2 regions of the Mycobacterium sp. M23085 genome follow, and region 1 is predicted to be linked to the other one. Evidence: predicted binding sites of a transcription regulator. Region 1 holds the regulator's gene; the other holds the start of a gene.

Region 1 (9,831 bases):
GGTGCGCACCTGCGGTGGTGCGGCAGCGGACCTGTGGACGAACCCAGCACTGTGCGTTGTGCTGGCTTACTGTTTAAGCCATGAGTTCGGCGCAAGAGTACGACATGGTGGTCATCGGGTCCGGGCCCGGCGGGCAGAAGGCCGCGATCGCCTCGGCCAAGCTCGGTAAGTCGGTCGCCGTGGTCGAGCGGGGCCAAATGCTCGGCGGGGTGTGCGTCCAGACCGGCACCATCCCGTCAAAGACGTTGCGCGAGGCGGTCCTCTATCTCACCGGGATGAGCCAGCGCGAACTCTACGGCGCGAGCTACCGGGTGAAGGAGAAGATCACCCCGGCCGATCTGCTGGCCCGGACCCAGCACGTGATCGGCAAGGAAGTCGATGTGGTGCGCAACCAGCTGATGCGCAACCGCATCGACCTGCTGATCGGCCACGGGCGCTTCGTGGACCCGCACACCATTGAGGTCGAAGACCCGTCGCGACGCGAAAAGATAACCATCACTGGCCATTACGTCGTCGTCGCCACCGGCACCCGGCCCGCACGGCCCTCCGGCGTCGAGTTCGACGAGCACCGGGTGCTCGACTCCGACGGGATCCTCGATCTCAAGTCGCTGCCCACCTCGATGGTGGTGGTCGGCGCCGGCGTCATCGGCATCGAGTACGCCTCGATGTTCGCCGCCCTGGGCACCAAGGTCACCGTCGTGGAGAAGCGCGACGACATGCTCGACTTCTGCGACCCCGAGGTCGTCGAGGCGCTGAAGTTCCACCTCCGCGACCTGGCGGTGACGTTCCGGTTCGGTGAGGAGGTGACCGCCGTCGACGTCGGGTCGGCGGGCACCGTGACCACGCTGGCCAGCGGCAAGCAGATTCCCGCCGAGACGGTGATGTACTCGGCCGGGCGGCAGGGCCAGACCGATCACCTCGATCTGCACAACGCCGAGCTGGAGGCCGACGACCGCGGCCGGATCTTCGTCGACGAGAACTTCCAGACCAAGGTGCCGCACATCTACGCCGTCGGCGACGTGATCGGCTTCCCGGCGCTGGCCGCGACGTCCATGGAGCAGGGACGCCTGGCCGCCTACCACGCGTTCGGGGAGGCGTCCGACGGCATCACCGAGCTGCAACCGATCGGCATCTACTCGATCCCCGAGGTCTCCTACGTCGGCGCCACCGAGGTGGAACTGACCAAGAACGCAGTGCCCTACGAGGTCGGCGTGGCCAGGTACCGGGAGCTCGCCCGCGGCCAGATCGCCGGCGACTCCTACGGGATGCTCAAACTGCTGGTGTCCACCGAGGACCTCAAGCTGCTCGGCGTGCACATCTTCGGGACCAGCGCCACCGAGATGGTGCACATCGGTCAGGCCGTGATGGGCTGCGGCGGCACGGTGGAGTACCTCGTCGACGCGGTGTTCAACTACCCCACCTTCTCCGAGGCCTACAAGGTGGCGGCGCTCGACGTGATGAACAAAGTCCGGGCGCTCAACCAGTTCCGCCACTGACTGGGCGCCACTGACTGGGATGGTGGCGACCCGCCGCGCTGGCGATCGCCACTAAACCAATGGTGACGACCTGCGGCGCCCGGCTACGCCGCGCTGGCGATCGCCACTAACAGGCGTCTTGGAGGTCGTTCGGGACCGGGTCCCCTGGACCGCCGGCCTCGGCGCGCTTCAGCAGCTCCGCGGTTTGGGCGTCGAACGGTGCCGAGTACGACATGTTGGCGGCGCAGCCGCCCCGCTCCAGACCACCGATCAGCCCGATGAGCGTGGTGCCGCTGACCCAGGGCGCCCCGCTGGTGCCGTCCACCAGCCCCTCGCAGGCCAATGCGGGAAACCCGGTATCGGTGACCGACGTGCTGGCCTGGCAGCCGATGGGCGAGCCTCCCACGCCCGCCGGATACCCCAGCACGGTGACGCGGCTGCCGGGCGGCGGCGTGACCCCCAGCGTGAGCGCCAGGCCGACGCGGGACTCGACGGGGACGCCGGCCTCGTTGCTGACCCGAGCGATCGCGTAGTCGGCGTGCGGGTCTTTGCTGGCCGTCCAGCGTGGATCGAGGTAGACGGTGTCGGCCTTCCACACGTCGGCGGGGCCGGGAGCGGCGTCCCCGGCGAAACCGGGGACGAAGGTGATCAGCGAGGCTCCGGCCAGGCAGTGCGCGGCCGTCATGATCAGGTTGCCGCCCGTCGAATGCACCACCGACCCGGTGCACACGTGCAGCGGGCCACCGTCGATGAAGATCGCCCCGATGCGCCGATCCGGTTCGACCGGACCCGCAACGGCCTTCTGCTCGGGTTGGCTGAGCCGCTGCACCGGGCCGCCGACGCGGGGGGCGGATACCGGCGCTCCCGACGCATGCTGGACGGGCGGCCGGCACGACGTCAGCGACGTCACCACCCCCACCAGCGAACAGAGCAGCAAGATCCGAATGCGCATCGCCTTCATCATGCCTGACCGGGGGGCGGCAAGCCGACTGCCACTCATCGCGGTGCAGTACGCGGTTTGCCGGCGCGCCCGGCGCCCCCGGCCGTGTCGTTGACGGATTCGCCGTAGAGGCATCGCGTTTCAGCTATCAGCGTGAACGCGAAGTTCGCTGATAGATGTTGGTTCCGCCTGATTCGGGGGACACTGGGTAGGGCACCCTGGAGAGACCCCCCGAGAGGAGGCGATCGCGATGGCTCACCATCAAGACCCAGATGATCAGTACCAGCCAGGGCAGGCTGGCATGTATGAGCTCGAACTGCCGGCGCCGCAGTTGTCGACGTCCGACGGCCGCGGCCCGGTGCTGGTGCACGCCCTGGAGGGCTTTTCCGACGCCGGTCATGCCATCAAGCTGGCGGCCGGGCATCTGAAGGCGGTGCTGGACACCGAACTGGTCGCGTCCTTCGCGATTGACGAATTGCTGGACTACCGATCGCGGCGGCCGATGATGACGTTCAAGACGGATCACTTCACCCACTACGAGGAACCCGAGCTGAGCCTGTACGCGATGCGGGACACCGTCGGCACGCCGTTCCTGTTGCTGGCCGGAATGGAACCGGACCTCAAGTGGGAACGCTTCATCACCGCCGTGCGCCTGCTCGCCGAACGCCTCGGCGTGCGCCAGACCATCGGCCTGGGCACCGTCCCGATGGCCGTCCCGCACACCCGGCCGACCACCATGACCGCGCACTCGAACAACCCGGAGTTGATCGCCAGCTTCCAGCCGTGGATCTCGGAGATCCAGGTTCCCGGCAGCGCATCCAACCTGCTGGAATACCGGATGGGCCAGCATGGCCACGAGGTCGTCGGTTACACCGTGCACGTCCCGCACTACCTCACGCAGACCGATTACCCGGCCGCCGCGCAGGCGTTGCTCGAACAGGTCGCCAAGACCGCGTCGCTGGAGCTGCCGCTGACGGCTTTGGCCGAAGCGGCCGAGGTGATTCGGGCCAAGATCGACGAACAGGTCGAAGCGAGCGCGGAAGTCGCTCAAGTGGTGGCCGCGCTGGAGCGCCAGTACGATGCCTTCATCGACGCTCAGGAGAACAGATCGTTACTAGCTCGCGACGAGGATCTGCCTAGCGGAGACGAGCTGGGCGCGGAGTTCGAGCGCTTCCTGGCCCAGCAGGCAGAGAAGAAGTACGACGACGACGACAAGCCCTAACCGCCCTTACCCCGCACCGACACCAAGGTTGGCGATATGACCGAGCGGAAGCGCAAGACCACGCTCCGCCCGGTGCGTGAAGTCATCGCACCCAAGCTCGAGTTCCGCACCATCCACGGTTACCGGCGGGCCTATCGGATCGCCGGTTCCGGGCCGGCGATCCTGCTGATCCATGGCATCGGTGACAACTCGACCACATGGAATACGGTGCAGGCCAAGCTCGCCCAGCGCTTCACGGTGATCGCTCCCGACCTGCTGGGGCACGGGCGATCCGACAAGCCGCGCGCCGACTACTCGATTGCCGCCTATGCGAACGGGATGCGTGACCTGCTCAGCGTGCTCGACATCGAGCGGGTCACCATCATCGGCCACTCACTGGGCGGCGGCGTGGCCATGCAATTCGCCTACCAGTTCCCGCATTTGGTGGAACGGCTGATCCTGGTCGGCGCCGGCGGCGTAACCAAGGACGTCAACTTCGTGTTGCGCTGGGCTTCGCTGCCGATGGGCAGCGAAGCGATCGCCCTGCTGCGGTTGCCGCTGGTGCGGCCGGCGGTTCACCTCATGGGACGCGTGCTGGGCGTGGCGTTGGGCAGCAGCGGCCTGGGCCGTGACCTGCCCAACGTGCTGCGGATCCTCGACGACCTGCCCGAACCGACGGCCTCCGCGGCATTCAGCCGGACGTTGCGGGCGGTGGTGGATTGGCGCGGGCAGATCGTCACCATGCTCGACCGTTGTTATCTGACCGAAGCCATTCCAGTGCAAATCGTATGGGGCACAAAGGATGTGGTGGTTCCCGTCCGGCACGCGTGGATGGCGCACGCCGCGATGCCAGGTTCCCGTCTGGAGATCTTCGAAGGCTCCGGCCACTTTCCCTTCCACGACGATCCGGCGCGTTTCATCGACGTCGTGGAGCGCTTCATCGATTCCACCGACCCCGCCGAATACGACCAGGCCAGTCTTCGCGCGTTGCTCCGCACCGGCGGCGGCGAGCGGGCCGTCTCGGGTCCCGCTCCCACCCGCGTCGCCGTGCTGAACGCGATGGGGTCCGACGAACGCAGCGCCACCTGATCGCCTTGATCGATGCGGCGCGCGGCGCCGTACAGTCGTGCCATGGGGATCGACGTGACGGTGTTGCGGGTGTTCACCGACCAGGACGGCAATTTCGGTAATCCGCTGGGCGTCGTGGATGCCGGTCAGGTCGAGCCCGCGGACCGGCAGCGGCTGGCAACCCAATTGGGGTACAGCGAGACGGTTTTCGTCGACCTTCCGGCTCCCGGCTCCACCACCGCGCACGCCACCATCTACACGCCGCGAACCGAACTGCCGTTCGCCGGGCACCCGACCGTCGGCGCGACGTGGTGGCTGCGCGAGAACGGTTCGCCGATCAACACGCTGCAGGTCCCGGCCGGGATCGTGCAGGTGGGTTACGACGGCGACCGCGCCGCCATCAACGCCCGCGCGGAATGGGCGCCCGACTTCGCCCTGCACGAATTCGACTCGGCCGAAGCGGTTCTCGCCGCCGACCCGGCGGATTATCCCGATGACACCGCGCACTACCTGTGGGCATGGACCGACCGGGCGGCCGGGTCGCTGCGGGTGCGCATGTTCGCCGCCAACCTCGGTGTGGTGGAGGACGAGGCGACCGGTTCGGCGGCGATGCGGATCACCGACTATCTTTGCCAAGGCCTGCGGATCACCCAGGGCAAGGGCTCCGTCATCGACACCACGTGGAGCGCCGAGGGCTGGGTCGGGGTGGCCGGGCGCGTCATCAATGACGGTGTGAGACAACTGGACTGACGGCAGGCACTCCAGAGTGCTCAGCGCTGCCGGTGCAACGTCGCGGCGAGGTGGTCCTGCAGCGGTTGCCCGACCGCACCCATCTGCACCGTGTAGGACAGCTCATCGCCGTCGATGCGGAAGAAACGGCCAAGCGCCGTCACCTCTTTCGCGCTGGGCGTCAACCCGACCGTGGTCGTCGACATCTGCATCTCGATGAGGCTCCCGGTGACCGAGTACGTGCCGACCTCGATTTCGGTGATGCCGGACGGATGCGCCAGAACCAGTTCGAGGTGACCCGGTTGGGGCACGCGAAGATATCCGGTTTCGGCATGCAACGGCTTGCCGTCGGCCACCGCCTTGGTCTTCTGCCCGTAGGCCAGAAACGGCTTACCGACGTGGGCGAACACGACTTCCTCGAGATAGTCGAAGGGCGGAATCGTCGGGTACTTTCCGGAACCCTGACCAGACCAGGCCCCAACGAGCGGGGCCAGCGCCACAAGGTCGGGATGCAAGTCAGTGGGCATGGACGCGAGCCTAGGCCGGGGTGGCCCGCCGGGTTCCGTCAGCCCGGGGTCGTCACTCCCCGGTGATCGCGTAGCGCCTGGATCTCACGTTCGAAATCGTCCGCCGACTCGAACGACCGATACACCGAGGCGAACCGCAGGTAGGCCACCTCGTCGAGGTCGCGCAACGGCCCCAGGATGGCCAGACCGACCTCGTGACTGGGGATCTCCGGCGAACCCGCGGCGCGCACGGTGTCTTCGACCTGCTGGGCCAGCAGGTTCAGCGCATCGTCGTCGACCTGGCGCCCCTGGCATGCCCGACGGACGCCGCTGATGACCTTCTCTCTGCTGAAAGGTTCGGTGACGCCGCTGCGCTTGACCACCGCCAGGACCGCGGTCTCCACGGTGGTGAAGCGTCGTCCGCACTCGGGACAGGATCGGCGGCGGCGGATGGCCTGCCCTTCATCGGTTTCACGCGAGTCGATCACCCGGGAGTCGGGATGGCGGCAGAACGGACAGTGCATGACCGCTCCTTCGTCGCGCCGACAAGGTACCGCAGGACTTTGAGCGTACCCGCGCCCCGACTTGACCGGCTAATGGAGCCGCCGGGCGCCCCAGAGCCGTTTTGGCACAAGAAGTGTCAGCCCACCGGTGCGATCAGGGTCTGGCCGGCCATCAGGTTGGACGAGTGCAGATCGTTGAGTTCGCGGATGCGGTCGGCGACCTGGGTGGTCGGCGCGTTGGGTGCCACCCGGTGCGCGAAGTCCTGAAGCGACTCCCCCGCGTCGACGCGGACGACCGCGAGCCGGTCGGGTACGTGAGCCGCCGTGTTCGCGGAGTCGCCGTTGAGCGCCTGGCCGACATTCGCGACGAGACCCAGCCACAGCGTGATCGCCCCGGCGGCCAGCGCCAGCCCGATGGTCGACGCCCAGGTGGTGGCACGCCGGCGGTGCGGGGCGACGGACATGGCCACCCCGGTGCCGTAGTAGCGCGTCGCCTCACCCGCCGGCCGCGACGGGGCGGGCCTGCGCGAACGGGCCAGGCCGTCCCGTCCATAGTGAGCGCCCTGAACGGGCCCGTTGATCGGGCGCCGCAGACTGCTGGTACGCGGCGCAGACGTGTGGATGACTGTCATCTTCGTTCCTCCGGTCAACTAGCTCTCGCTCGTGTGTTCGACTCTAATCGCTTATATGTTCGAAACCCGAACATTTGAGCGAAGCGTGTCGCACGAGCAAACGCTAGATCACACCACCGACAAGTTCGTCGGCCTCTACCACTGTCACGAGGCTCAAATACCCGGTATTTCGAAGAGTTACACATTTGTGATTCACCCGGTTCTCGGGTTTTTCCGCGAGCGATCCGACGCCGACACGCCACTCGAACACATGTTTGATTCCTGTTCGCGATGCGGCTACATTCATTGCCATGGGAGACAGCAACGACATTTCATCGGCCGGCCCCGAGGGCCGGTTGCACTCCGTGGACTCCTCGCTGACCGAACGGCAGCGCACCATCTTGAATGTCATCCGCACCTCGGTCACCAGCCGCGGCTATCCGCCGAGCATCCGGGAGATCGGCGACGCCGTCGGTCTGACGTCGACGTCATCGGTGGCGCACCAGCTGCGCACCCTGGAGCGCAAGGGATACCTGCGCCGCGACCCCAACCGCCCGCGCGCGGTCGACGTCCGCGGTGCCGACGAGGAGGTGGCGGCGCCCGCCACCGAGGTGGCCGGCTCGGACGCCCTGCCGGAGCCCACGTTCGTCCCGGTGCTCGGGCGCATCGCGGCCGGCGGGCCCATCCTCGCCGAAGAGGCCGTCGAGGACGTCTTCCCCCTGCCGCGCGAATTGGTCGGCGAGGGCACGCTTTTCCTGCTCAAGGTGGTCGGTGACTCGATGGTCGAGGCCGCGATCTGCGACGGCGACTGGGTGGTGGTCCGGCAGCAGAACGTGGCCGACAACGGCGACATCGTCGCGGCGATGCTCGACGGCGAGGCCACCGTCAAGACGTTCAAACGCGCCGGCGGTCAGGTGTGGCTGATGCCGCACAACCCGGCGTTCGATCCCATCCCCGGCAACGACGCGAGCGTGCTGGGCAAGGTCGTCACGGTGATCCGCAAGGTCTGACCGGGGGCGCGGGCCGGGTCAATCAGCCCTGGTGAAGCCGTTGGCCTGCGCGACCTCTTCGCTCGATAACCAGATTTCGGCGAGCGTGTCTTGATACAGGTCGCTGTCCGGCGTGTAGTACAGCCCGTAACGAGCGCTCGCCTTGATCGGGTATCCGTCGGGCGCCTGGTAGGGATCGTCGAGCGGCAGGTGGATGGTGGGTCGGCCGTCCGGGCCGGCGAGGCCGTTCTCCGAGCCGTCCTCGGCGTCCGCGGCGGCGTGCCGGCCGCTTCGTGCCGGCGTCCCGGCCGCGACCGCACCGGCGACCACGGCCTCCGCCACGTCGGCTCCCGCCGCGGTGTCGGCTGCCGGCTCCGGCGTCGCCAGCTCGAGGTATTCGTCCTGCGGCTCAGCGGTTTCCAGGGCCCCGGTAACGGCGTCGCTGTCCGGCGGGGTGCGGGGAACGGCGACGTCGGGGTACTCGTCCTCGTCGTACACCTCCTCCTCCGCGTAGCCGGCGTCCGGGTCGTCGGCATCGACGTAGGCGGCGTCGTCGGCGGTCTCGGACTCGGCGACCTCGGGAACGGCGTCGGTGTAGTCGGTGTAGTCGGCGCCGGCGTCGGAATACTCTGCCTCCGACAGCATCTCCTCGGAGACGACCGGGATGGAATCGGTGTCGACGGCGTCCGGGTCTTCCTCCTCGAACCCGTAGTCGCTTTCGGCGGGAACCTGACGTTGCCAGCCGACCCGCGCGGCCTCCCGTTCCGGTTCAGGCTGGTGCGGCGCGCTGAGCCCGAAGGGCTCGGCCTCGTGGTCGGAATCGTCGTGTGCCCAGCGTCCGTCGGGGTCGACGCCGAAGTCCCCGCCGTGGCCGGGCGCGTAGCCCGCGGCGTCCTCGGGCCGCGGCCGGCGCCGGCGCCAGACGAAGAGCACCCACACCAACAGCACGAGCAGCACCAGCACCGGAATGGCGGCCATGAGCCACCACCAGTGCCAGGTGAACTTCTTCGGGTGCGCCGGCATGGCCGAACTGCTCGGCTGGTTCTGGCCGGATACCTGCAGGCCGGACAGCAGCGGCGCCAGGTTGGCCGGTTCGGTGCTGAACGTGTTCTTCGCCCGGTTCCACGAGATCTTGCCGCCGGTGAACTGCTGCGAGACCATGTCGCCGTTGACGGCCTGGTCGCCGACCGGCGCACCGAGTTTGCCGGCCGGGGCGCGCAGCTTGTCCCACGCGGCCTTCATCGCCCCGCGCACGACGAACGCGCCGTGATCGGGCGTCCAGAAGATGACCGGCTTGTCGGCCGCGGAGAAGGTGACGATCCGGCTGGACGGCCCGATGCCGCCGTCGGTTTCGTTGGTGGTGGGGAATCCCAGATCGCTACCGGCCGGGCCGCCCAGCGACTCGTATTTGGCCAGGATGTCGCTCTCGACGGCGTTCGCGCCGGTAGCCGGGGTGAAGAACACCTTGCCGCCGGCGAAGTTCTGGGCGATTCCGTCGCCGCCGACGGGATATTGCCCGCCCTGCTTGGCGCCCAACGGGCCGGTGGGTCCGCCGGCCGCGCGCCAGGCCGTGTTGATTGCCGCGGTGGGATCGATCGCCACCTGCAGGCCCTTCAACTGGTCGGCCAGCGCCGGCGGATCGGTGCTGAACTGCTTGGTCTGCCGGTTCCATGAGACCTGGCCGCCGCTGAATTTCTGCGAGGACACCTCGCCGTTGTAGGTCTCGTCGCCGACCGGCACGCCGAGCACCCCGCCCGAGCTGCCCAGCTTGTCCCAGGCGGTGTTGAGGGCGCCGCGCACCACGAATGG
Region 2 (9,831 bases), 1.3 Mb from region 1:
CCACGATGAGACCGGCTTCTTCTCGCACCTCTTTCGCGACCGCCTGCGCAGGGCTTTGGAGAACATCACACCAGCCGCCCGGCAGTGTCCAGCAGCCGTCCGCGCGCTCCTGAACGAGTAAGACCTTTTGGCTCGGATTGAAGATGGCGCCCCGCACGGAGACTTTGGGAGTCATGTGGCCGCTGTCCAAAGTGACAACGGCACGCACCTGCGCAACGTTGCCACCGCCGATCAGGCTGATCAGTTCCTCGGCGCACTGACGTACTTGGCCGTAGCGCTCCCGGTCAAAGGGGTCGTTGGCGTAAGTCAGCCCGTTTTGTGCGACCGCCAGCAGAGTTAGTGCATGGCGACGGATCTGCTCGGAGGCATCTGGATGCGGCGAGACCATAATCTTCAGTCTGCAACTACCCGCGGCCGCTCAAGGCCTGGGGTAAGTGGCACCGTGCGCTGCGGGTCCCGATGGGGCGGACAGCGCGGGCTTAGGGCTCCGCCTTGATTACGACCCGCCACTTCAGCGAGTCATGGCAACCGCCGACCTTAGTCGTGTCGCCGGATGTGTCCGAGGGGGGACTTGAACCCCCACGCCCATTAGTAGGGCACTAGCACCTCAAGCTAGCGCGTCTGCCATTCCGCCACTCGGACAAGGCCAAACCAGCATGGGTTGGCAGCTAAGGCTATCGGATCGCGCGCCGCGAACCCAATCCAGCTCCTCGGGGCGCCTCGATGGTCGGCATCGAGCCGCGTAACCGCGGCAATGGTAGGAAAGGTGGTTGTGACCATTCAGAGCGGGGCGACAGAGGTGCCAACCAACCCGAGCGACGACGTGGTCGAGGTTGTCAGCAAGTTGATCCGGTTCGACACCACCAACACCGGCGAACCGGAGACCACCAAGGGTGAGGCCGACTGCGCGCAGTGGGTCGCCGAGCAGCTCGCCGAGGTCGGCTACGCGCCGCAGTACGTCGAGTCCGGCGCCCCGGGCCGCGGGAACGTGTTCGTCCGCCTGCCGGGCGCCGACAGGTCGCGCGGTGCGCTGCTGATTCACGGGCACCTCGACGTGGTGCCGGCCGAGCCGACCGAGTGGAGCGTCCACCCGTTCTCCGGTGCGATCAAGGACGGCTTCGTCTGGGGCCGCGGCGCGGTCGACATGAAGGACATGGTCGGCATGATGATCGTGGTGGCCCGCCAGTTGAAGCGCGCGGGCATTGTGCCACCGCGCGACCTGGTCTTCGCGTTCGTCGCCGATGAAGAACACGGCGGAACCCTGGGAGCGCAGTGGTTGGTCGATCACCGCCCGGAACTCTTCACCGGTGTGACCGAGGCGATCGGTGAGGTGGGTGGCTTCTCGCTGACGGTGCCGCGCCGGGACGGGGGAGAGCGTCGGCTCTACCTGATCGAGACGGCCGAGAAGGGGCTGTCCTGGATGAAGCTCACCGCCCGGGGCCCGGCCGGCCACGGGTCGATGGTGCACGACCAGAACGCCGTCACCACCGTCGCCGAGGCCGTCGGCCGCCTGGGCCGCCACCAGTTTCCGCTCGTGTTGACGGACACGGTCGCGCAATTCCTGGCCACCGTCAGCGAGGAGACCGGGCTGACCTTCGACACCGAGTCGGGGGACCTGCGAGGAGCGATCGAGAAGTTGGGGCCGATGGCCCGCATGCTCAAGGCCGTGCTGCACGACACCGCCAATCCCACCATGCTCAAGGCCGGTTATAAGGCCAACGTGGTGCCGGCGACCGCCGAGGCGGTGGTGGACTGCAGGATCCTGCCGGGCCGCAAGGAGGCGTTCGAGGCAGAGATCGACGAGCTGCTCGGGCCGGACGTGACGCGCGAGTGGATCAAGGACTTCTCGTCGTATGAGACCAGCTTCGACGGTGACCTGGTCGATGCCATGAACGAGGCCGTCCTGGCGCACGACCCGGGCGCCCGGACCGTGCCATATATGCTCTCCGGCGGCACCGATGCGAAATCCTTCGCGCGCTTGGGTATTCGCTGTTTCGGGTTCAGCCCGCTGCGGTTGCCGCCGGACCTGGACTTCACCGCGCTGTTCCACGGCGTCGATGAGCGGGTACCCATCGACGCGCTGCGGTTCGGCACCGACGTGCTGGCCCACTTCCTGACCCACTGCTAGACGACAAACGCACGCCGATCACACGAGAGGACCGCCATGAGCACTGCTCCTGACCCGTACGCATCGTTGCCGAAGCTGCCGACCTTCACCTTGACCTCGGAATCGGTTACCGACGGTCAGCCGCTGGGCAACGCTCACGTAAGCGGAATCATGGGTGCGGGCGGTGACGACGTAAGCCCCCAGCTGAGCTGGTCCGGCTTCCCGGACGAGACCCGCAGCTTCGCCGTCACCGTCTATGACCCCGACGCCCCGACGGGCTCCGGATTTTGGCACTGGGCCGTGGCCAACCTGCCGGCCGACGTCACCGAGCTGCCCGCGGGCGCCGGTGATGGCAGCAACCTGCCCGGGGACGCGCTGACGCTGGTCAATGACGCCGGGCAGCGCCGCTACATCGGGGCCGCGCCACCGGCCGGCCACGGCCCACACCGGTACTACATCGCCGTGCACGCCGTGGACACCGACAAGCTGGATCTGCCGGAGGACGCCAGCCCGGCCTTCCTCGGCTTCAACTTGTTCCAGCACGCCATCGCGCGAGCGGTCATCCACGGCACCTACGAACAGCAGTAGGCGGCGGGGGCTTCGGCCCGTGGGGGCTCGGGCTCGTTAGGGACTCAGGCCCGAAATCGGCTCGGCAGGGTCGCAAGCCCGGCCCGAATTCACTTGCGTCACTTTGGTCCCGGTGCTTTCAGCAAGGCGAGTTCTGTCAGTGGCGGGTCGTAGCATTTCGAACATGCGTTCTATTCGTGCGGTGGGCCGGTTGGAGGCACTCGGGTATGAACTGGACAGCCCGTTTGCACGGCCGACTGGGTGGCGCGCATGACGGTGTGCGACCGGGAGGAGATTCAGGACGACGTGGATGCGTTGTGTGCTGTGGTTTCTCGTTTTCAGGAGCATGGCTATGCGGTGTTGACCAATCCGGAACGCTGGGCGATCTTGGCGAAACTCGAATGTGTGACACGCCAGCTGCAGGCGCCCGGTCATCAGCTGATCAATCAGCTTGGCGAGCAGGCGGATTCGGGCGAGTTGGGCGGCACGTTGTGCTGGGCGCTGGCTGAGCGGCTGCACCTGACCCGGGCCGAGGCCGGCCGGCGTATCGCCGAGGCGGCCGATCTGGGGCCGCGCCGGGCGTTGACCGGCCAGCCGTTGGCGCCGGTGTTGCCCGCGACCGCGGCGGCCCAGCGCGCCGGGGCCATCGGGGCCGATCATGTGGCGGTGATCCGGCGGTTTTTCCGCGAGTTGCCCGCCTCGGTCGATCTCAAGACGTGTGTGCACGCCGAACAACAGCTGGCGGCCAAGGCCACCGAATTTCGCTCCGATCAGCTCGCCAAGCTGGCCAAGCGCCTGATGGACTGCCTCAACCCCGACGGCACCTTCACCGACGCCGACCGGGCGCGGATGCGCGGGCTGGTGCTGGGCACCCAGCAACCCGACGGCATGACCCGCCTGAGCGGATGGTTGACACCGCAAGCCAGGGCCAGCTGGGAGGCGGTGCTGGCCAAGCTGGCCGCCCCCGGCATGTGCAACCCCGAGGATGACACCCCGACCCTGGACGGCGCCCCGCCCGAAGAGGCGGTGCAGCGCGACAGCCGCAGTACCGCCCAGCGCAACCACGACGGGCTCAACGCGGCGCTGCGCGCGCTGCTGGCCAGCGGAAAACTGGGCCAGCACAACGGATTACCGGCCAGCATCATCGTGACCACCACCCTGGCCGAGCTCGAAGCCGCCGCCGGGACGGGCCTGACCGGCGGCGGCACCCTGCTGCCCATGTCCGACGTGATCCGCCTGGCCCGCCACGCCCATCAATATCTGGCGATCTTCGACAAGGGCAAGGCCCTGGCGCTCTACCACACCAAGCGCCTGGCTTCGCCTGGCCAGCGAATTGTCTTGTACGCCAAGGACCGTGGGTGTTCGCATCCCGGTTGCGACGTGTCGGGTTACTACTGCGAGGTCCACCACGTCGAAGACTGGGCCACGACCCACTGCACCGACATCGACCAACTCACCTTGGCCTGCGGCCCCCACCACCGGCTCCTCGAGAAGGGCTGGACCACCCGACAACGCGTCAACGGCGACACCGAATGGCTCCCGCCACCACACCTCGACCGCGGCCAACCCCGCACCAACACCTACCACCACCCCGAAAAACTCTTGACCGATGGAGACGACGACGACCCGTAGCGGTCCGCGGGGATACGCGCCCGACCGGCGTTAATCTGCGCGGTTACGCCGATGTTGTGCTACACGTCCTGGCCGCATGCTGGCTAGCATGAGCAGGATTGATCCACGCGCGGAGACACCGCTGGTGGACTGGAGCGAGCTGAGCGTGAACGGGCTGTTGCCGACGGGCACCGTGACGTTGCTGCTGGCCGACGTCGAGGGCTCCACGCGGCTCTGGGAAGCGCAGCCCGACGAGATGACCGCGGCCGTCGCTCGCCTGAATCGGACGGTGTCCGAAACGATCGCCGCTCATGATGGCGTGCGCCCGGTCGAGCAGGGCGAGGGCGATAGTTTCGTCGCCGCATTCGCCCGCGCCTCCGACGCGGTTGCCTGTGCGTTGGAGTTACAGCGCGCACCGCTGTCGCCGATCCGGCTGCGCATCGGCGTGCACAGCGGCGAAATCCAGCTGCGCGACGAGGGCAACTACGCCGGTCCGACGATCAACCGCACCGCGCGACTGCGCGATCTGGGCCATGGCGGCCAGACCCTGCTATCGGGGGTGACCGAAGCGCTCGTCCTGGACCGGCTGCCCGCGGCTGCGTGGCTGTCCGACTTGGGCACCCACCCACTGCGCGACCTGCCCCGCCCCGAGCGGGTGGTGCAGCTGTGCCATCCGGACCTGGTCAACGAATTTCCGCCGCTGCGAGTCGCCAAAACCCTTGGTAATCGTCATCTGCCGATGCAGCTCACCAGCTTTATCGGTCGCCGGGCAGAACTGACGCAGGTGCGGGAGCTGCTGGCGGCAAACCGCGTTGTGACCCTGACTGGCGCCGGCGGGGCGGGCAAGACACGGCTGGCAAACCAAGTTGCGCGCCAAATCGCCGATGAATTCGCCGGTGGTGTCTGGTATGTAGACCTGGCGCCGATCACCGACCCCGATCTCGTTCCGAGTGCGGTTGCGCGGGCATTCGGGCTGCCGGACGAGCCCGGTCGCTCGACGACGGAAACCCTGGTTCGCTTTGCGACCGCCCGGCGGATGCTGGTGGTGCTCGACAACTGTGAGCACCTGCTGGATGCGGTTGCCGCACTGATTGATTCGCTGGTGACGGCCGAAGGATTGACGTTGCTTCAGACGAGTCGCGAGCCGATCGGCGTGACAGGCGAGGTCAGCTGGCGAGTGCCGTCGCTGTCACTGGAGGACGAAGCGATTGAGCTGTTCGTCGACCGCGCGCGCCTGGTTAAGACCACCTTCACCCTCAATCAGAACAACGCTGCGACCCTGACTGAAATCTGCCGCCGCCTTGACGGACTCCCGCTGGCGATCGAGCTGGCCGCGGCGCGGGTGCGCGCCTTATCTCCCTCCGACATCTTGGACAGCTTGCACGACCGGTTCCGGTTGTTGACCGGCGGCGGGCGCACCGCAGTGCGCCGTCAGCAGACGCTGCGCGCCTCGGTCGACTGGTCACACGCGTTGCTGACCGAACCCGAACGGACAGTTTTCCGCCGGCTGGCGGTATTCGTGGGCGGCTTCGATATCAACGCGGCCCATGCCGTCATCGCCGCGGGCGCTATAGAGCGTTTCCAGGTTGTCGACCTGCTCGGGTTGCTGGTCGACAAGTCGCTTCTGGTAGCCGAACATTCAAGCGGCCGAGCACGCTATCGGTTGCTCGAGACGGTGCGGCAGTACGCGCTGGAGAAACTCGGGGAGTCCGGCGAGGCCGGCGCCGCGCGGTCACGCCACCGCGACTATTACACCGCGCTGGCAGCGTTACTCGATGGACCGTCGGACAGCAGCTACGGCCAGCGCGTCGAGCAGACCGAAGCCGAAATCGATAATCTGCGGGCGGCATTCGCCTGGAGTCGGGAACACGACGAACCCGAACTCGCCCTGGCCCTCGCGTCCTCGCTGACACCGTTGTGGCAGCCACGTCCGGCAGAAGGGGTGGCCTGGTTCGATGCCGTCCTTGGCGACGCTTCCCGGCAGATAGCTCCGGCTGTTTACGCACGCGCGCTCGCCGACAGGGTGCTGCTCACGACGATAATCGGATGGGACGGCGACAGTCCGAAGCAGGCTGAAGACGCATTGGCGATCGCACGCGAGCTCGATAACCCGGCCTTGCTGGCGCGCACGCTGGCCGCCTGCGCCCTGATCGCCGTCGATGGTGAGGCGGCTCGTGATTACCGCGCCGAGGCGATCCAACTGGCCCGGGCGCTCGGCGACCGGTTGAGGCTTAGCCACATCCTCAGCATCGAGGTGCTTGTGGCGGTGACGACGGGCGACCTGGCCGCGGCGCGCGCCGCGGCCGAGGAGGGATGTGAACTCTCCGAGGCGATCGGTTACCGCGCCGGCTTGGTGCGGTGCCGCTGGTGCCTCGGACTTGCGGAATTAGCGCGCGGCGATTCGGCGGGTGCGATCGCACTTTTCCGCGGCGCCACTGCCGCGGCCGAGGCGGGCCACTATGTGAATTTTCAGAAGTTGGGGCTGGCCGGACAGGCCATCGCGCTGGCATGCCATGGTGACGCCGCTGCGGCGAGGGCGGCCGCGAATGAGGCCCTTGACCGTGCCGACGAATTCGGCAGCCTTTTCGCCGGCATCGCTTACACCGGGTTAGGGATGGCGGCGCTGGCGTCGGACGACAGTAAGGCCGCGCGAGATGCAACCGATGCCGCCTGCCGGCACGGGATGAGTGCCATTCCCGGGTTGGGTGCCGTGGCGCGCACATTCAATGCGCAGGCCGCCTTGGCTGCCGGGGACCTCGTCGCGGCGCAGCGCGCGTCGGAAGAGGCGGTAGCGACCGCGTCGGGCTGGTACTCGATGTGGGCGCTGACCACGCGTGCCCGCGTCGCGATGACGCAAGGCGAACTCGAGCAAGCCGAATGCGACGTCCATGCGGCTATCGCCTGCGCGGTAGCAGCGGACGCCTACCTGGGAATCTCCGACAACCTGGAGTGCATCGGTGCTCTTGCCCATGCCGGTGGCAGTTTTCCGGAAGCCGCCAGGCTGTTCGGCGCGGCGCATGCTATCCGGCAGGGCACGGGTGAAGTGCGATTCAAGATTTGGGAGACCGACTATCAAGCCTCACTGGCAGCGCTACGGGAGGCGCTGGGGGAGAAGGACTTTGAATCCGCGTGGGCCGAGGGGGCGGCGCTGTCCACCCAAGAGGCGATCGCGTACGCTCAGTGCGGCCGGGGCATGCGCAAACGACCCAGCAGCGGCTGGGCCTCGCTGACCCCGACCGAACGCCAGGTGGTGCATCTGGTCTGCGAGGGCCTGGCCAATGCCGACATAGCGACGCGATTGTTTGTCTCGCCGCGCACCGTGCAAAGCCACCTCACCCACGTCTACGCCAAACTCGGGCTCGCCTCGCGCGTGCAACTTGCCCAGGAAGCGTCCCAGCGCACGTGATCGCTGCGACAGCCGGCGGTGCCATAGCGCCGGGATCCCTTGATCCCGTGCCGAGGGAGCGGGTACCGTAGTGCTGCCAATTACGAAACGATGCGTAGCGTAATTGGCTTCCAGCTACCGAGAGGATCGCCAGATGCGCAGCCGCTACGCCGGCGATCCGTTCACCACATCCACATCCGAGATCGCCGCGGCGCTCGAGGATGTCAGCATTCCCACGCTGTTGCTCTCGCTCGTGCACATCACCGGCGACCCCCGATTCATCCGCGACTTCAAGCAGATGGGCGTCTTCCTCAACGAGGTGCAGGGATTCATGTCGGAGGAGGACAAGGCGCGCGCCCGCGCTGAGGCCCTGACGGTGATCACCGAGTATCGGGACCGCGGTTGCCCCGAACCGCAGCCGCTGAGCCCGGAACTCATCAGGGAAATGATGGATTGGGCGGCGTGTGAGCATGTTCCGGACGACTATCTGTCGTTGCTCTCCGAAGAGCTCGATCTCGAGGGCGTCGATCCGCGGCGGCCGCCCGCGTTACCGACCGAGCGCACGGCGGAGTTGCCCGTCCTGGTCGTCGGTTGTGGCGAATCCGGCATTCTGGCCGGCGTGCGCCTCATGCAGGCCAACATTCCGTTCACCATCGTTGAGAAGAACGCGGGCCCCGGCGGAACGTGGTGGGAGAATACCTACCCCGGCGCGCGGGTGGATGTGGCGAACCATTTTTACTGCTACAGCTTCGAACCCAACAATGACTGGACCCATTTCTTCGCCGAGCAATACGAGCTGCAGGACTATTTCACCAAGGTGATCGACAAACACGGCCTTGGCGAGCACATCCGTTGGCGCACCGAAGTTCTCGCGGCCGAATGGAACGACGCCGACAGTACGTGGAGCGTGTCACTACGTTCGGACGACGGCCGGACGACCAGCGTGCGGGCGCGCGCGCTGATCACCGCAGTCGGCCAACTGAACCGTCCCAACATTCCCGCTTTCGAGGGCGCGGACACCTTCGGAGGACCGTCCTTTCATTCGGCGGCCTGGGATCACTCGGTGGACCTGACGGGCAAGCGGGTCGCGCTCATCGGCGCCGGCGCCAGCGGCTTTCAGATCGCCCCCGCCATCGCCCAAGATGTCGAGCACCTCACCGTGTTCCAGCGGACCGCGCAGTGGATGTTCCCCAACCCGATGTATCACGACGAGGTCGGAGACGGTGTGCGCTGGGCGATGCGCCATCTTCCGTTCTACGGCAGGTGGTATCGCTTCCTGGTGCTGTGGCCCGGTTCGGACAAAGGTCTGGACGCTGCCGAGGGCGACCCGGGTTACGCCGACCAGGACCACGCCGTCAGCGACATCAACGCCGCGGCGCACATGATGTTCTCGCAATGGATCACCAGCCAGGTCGGCGAGGATTCCGAGTTGTTGGCCAAGGTGATGCCCGACTATCCCGCCTGCGGAAAACGGACCCTGCAGGACAACGGCAGCTGGCTGCAAACGCTGCAGCGCGACAACGTCGAATTGGTGCGCACCGCCATCGAGCGGATCACGCCGCACGGAGTCGTCACGGCCGACGGCACGACTCATGACGTCGATGTCATCGTGTACGCCACCGGGTTTCGGCACACCGATGTGCTGTGGCCGCTGAAGGTGACCGGGCGAAACGGCACCGACCTGCACGAAATGTGGGGCAACCGCCCCTACGCCTACCTCGGGATCACGGTCCCGCAGTTCCCGAACTTCTTCATCGTCTACGGGCCGGGAACTCATTTGGCCCACGGCGGCAGCCTCATCTTCCAATCCGAACTGCAGATGCGCTACGTCGACCAGTGCCTGGCGCGACTGGCCGACCCCGACGTGCACTCCATCGAACCGAGACCGCAGGCAGCCACCGATTGGCATCGACGGACGCAGACCCAGATCAAGAAGATGGTGTGGTCGCATCCGGCGGTCAAGCACTCGTATTTCAAGAACTCCGACGGGGAGATTCACACCGTGAGTCCATGGCGGCTCAACGAATACTGGTCCGCGGTGCGCGAGGCCGACTGGTCAGAGTTTGAAGTGCGAACGAAAGACTCAGCGCCACAAGGGAAGTGAGCACGCCGCAATGCGCACCGTAGTCGTCGATGGGCCCCGCAGCATCCGCGTCGACAC

The links. The regulator LexA, encoded in region 1, represses DNA repair genes until DNA is damaged. The targets are predictions, from matches to a motif close to CGAACANNTGTTCG.
Region 2: a site for LexA is predicted at 2,854-2,867, ahead of ACIUM1_RS25665 (HNH endonuclease signature motif containing protein). Genes of this name have one in related genera too.

Annotation. Positions count from the first base shown of each region.
Region 1 covers NZ_CP174280.1:1,271,890-1,281,720, forward strand. The annotation lists gene sthA (Si-specific NAD(P)(+) transhydrogenase) at 81-1,496, shown strand; gene ACIUM1_RS05535 (trypsin-like serine peptidase) at 1,603-2,439, opposite strand; gene ACIUM1_RS05540 (proteasome assembly chaperone family protein) at 2,666-3,637, shown strand; gene ACIUM1_RS05545 (alpha/beta fold hydrolase) at 3,674-4,705, shown strand; gene ACIUM1_RS05550 (PhzF family phenazine biosynthesis protein) at 4,748-5,434, shown strand; gene ACIUM1_RS05555 (peroxynitrite isomerase) at 5,455-5,940, opposite strand; gene nrdR (transcriptional regulator NrdR) at 5,979-6,443, opposite strand; gene ACIUM1_RS05565 (LysM peptidoglycan-binding domain-containing protein) at 6,560-7,054, opposite strand; gene lexA (transcriptional repressor LexA) at 7,345-8,043, shown strand; gene ACIUM1_RS05575 (LGFP repeat-containing protein) at 8,062-9,831, opposite strand, start outside.
Region 2 covers NZ_CP174280.1:5,504,419-5,514,249, forward strand. The annotation lists gene ACIUM1_RS25645 (NUDIX hydrolase N-terminal domain-containing protein) at 1-388, opposite strand, end outside; tRNA gene ACIUM1_RS25650 (tRNA-Leu) at 557-642, opposite strand; gene ACIUM1_RS25655 (M20/M25/M40 family metallo-hydrolase) at 755-2,128, shown strand; gene ACIUM1_RS25660 (YbhB/YbcL family Raf kinase inhibitor-like protein) at 2,165-2,695, shown strand; gene ACIUM1_RS25665 (HNH endonuclease signature motif containing protein) at 2,945-4,306, shown strand; gene ACIUM1_RS25670 (LuxR C-terminal-related transcriptional regulator) at 4,452-7,691, shown strand; gene ACIUM1_RS25675 (flavin-containing monooxygenase) at 7,825-9,774, shown strand; partial or broken gene ACIUM1_RS25680 (alcohol dehydrogenase catalytic domain-containing protein) at 9,785-9,831, shown strand, end outside.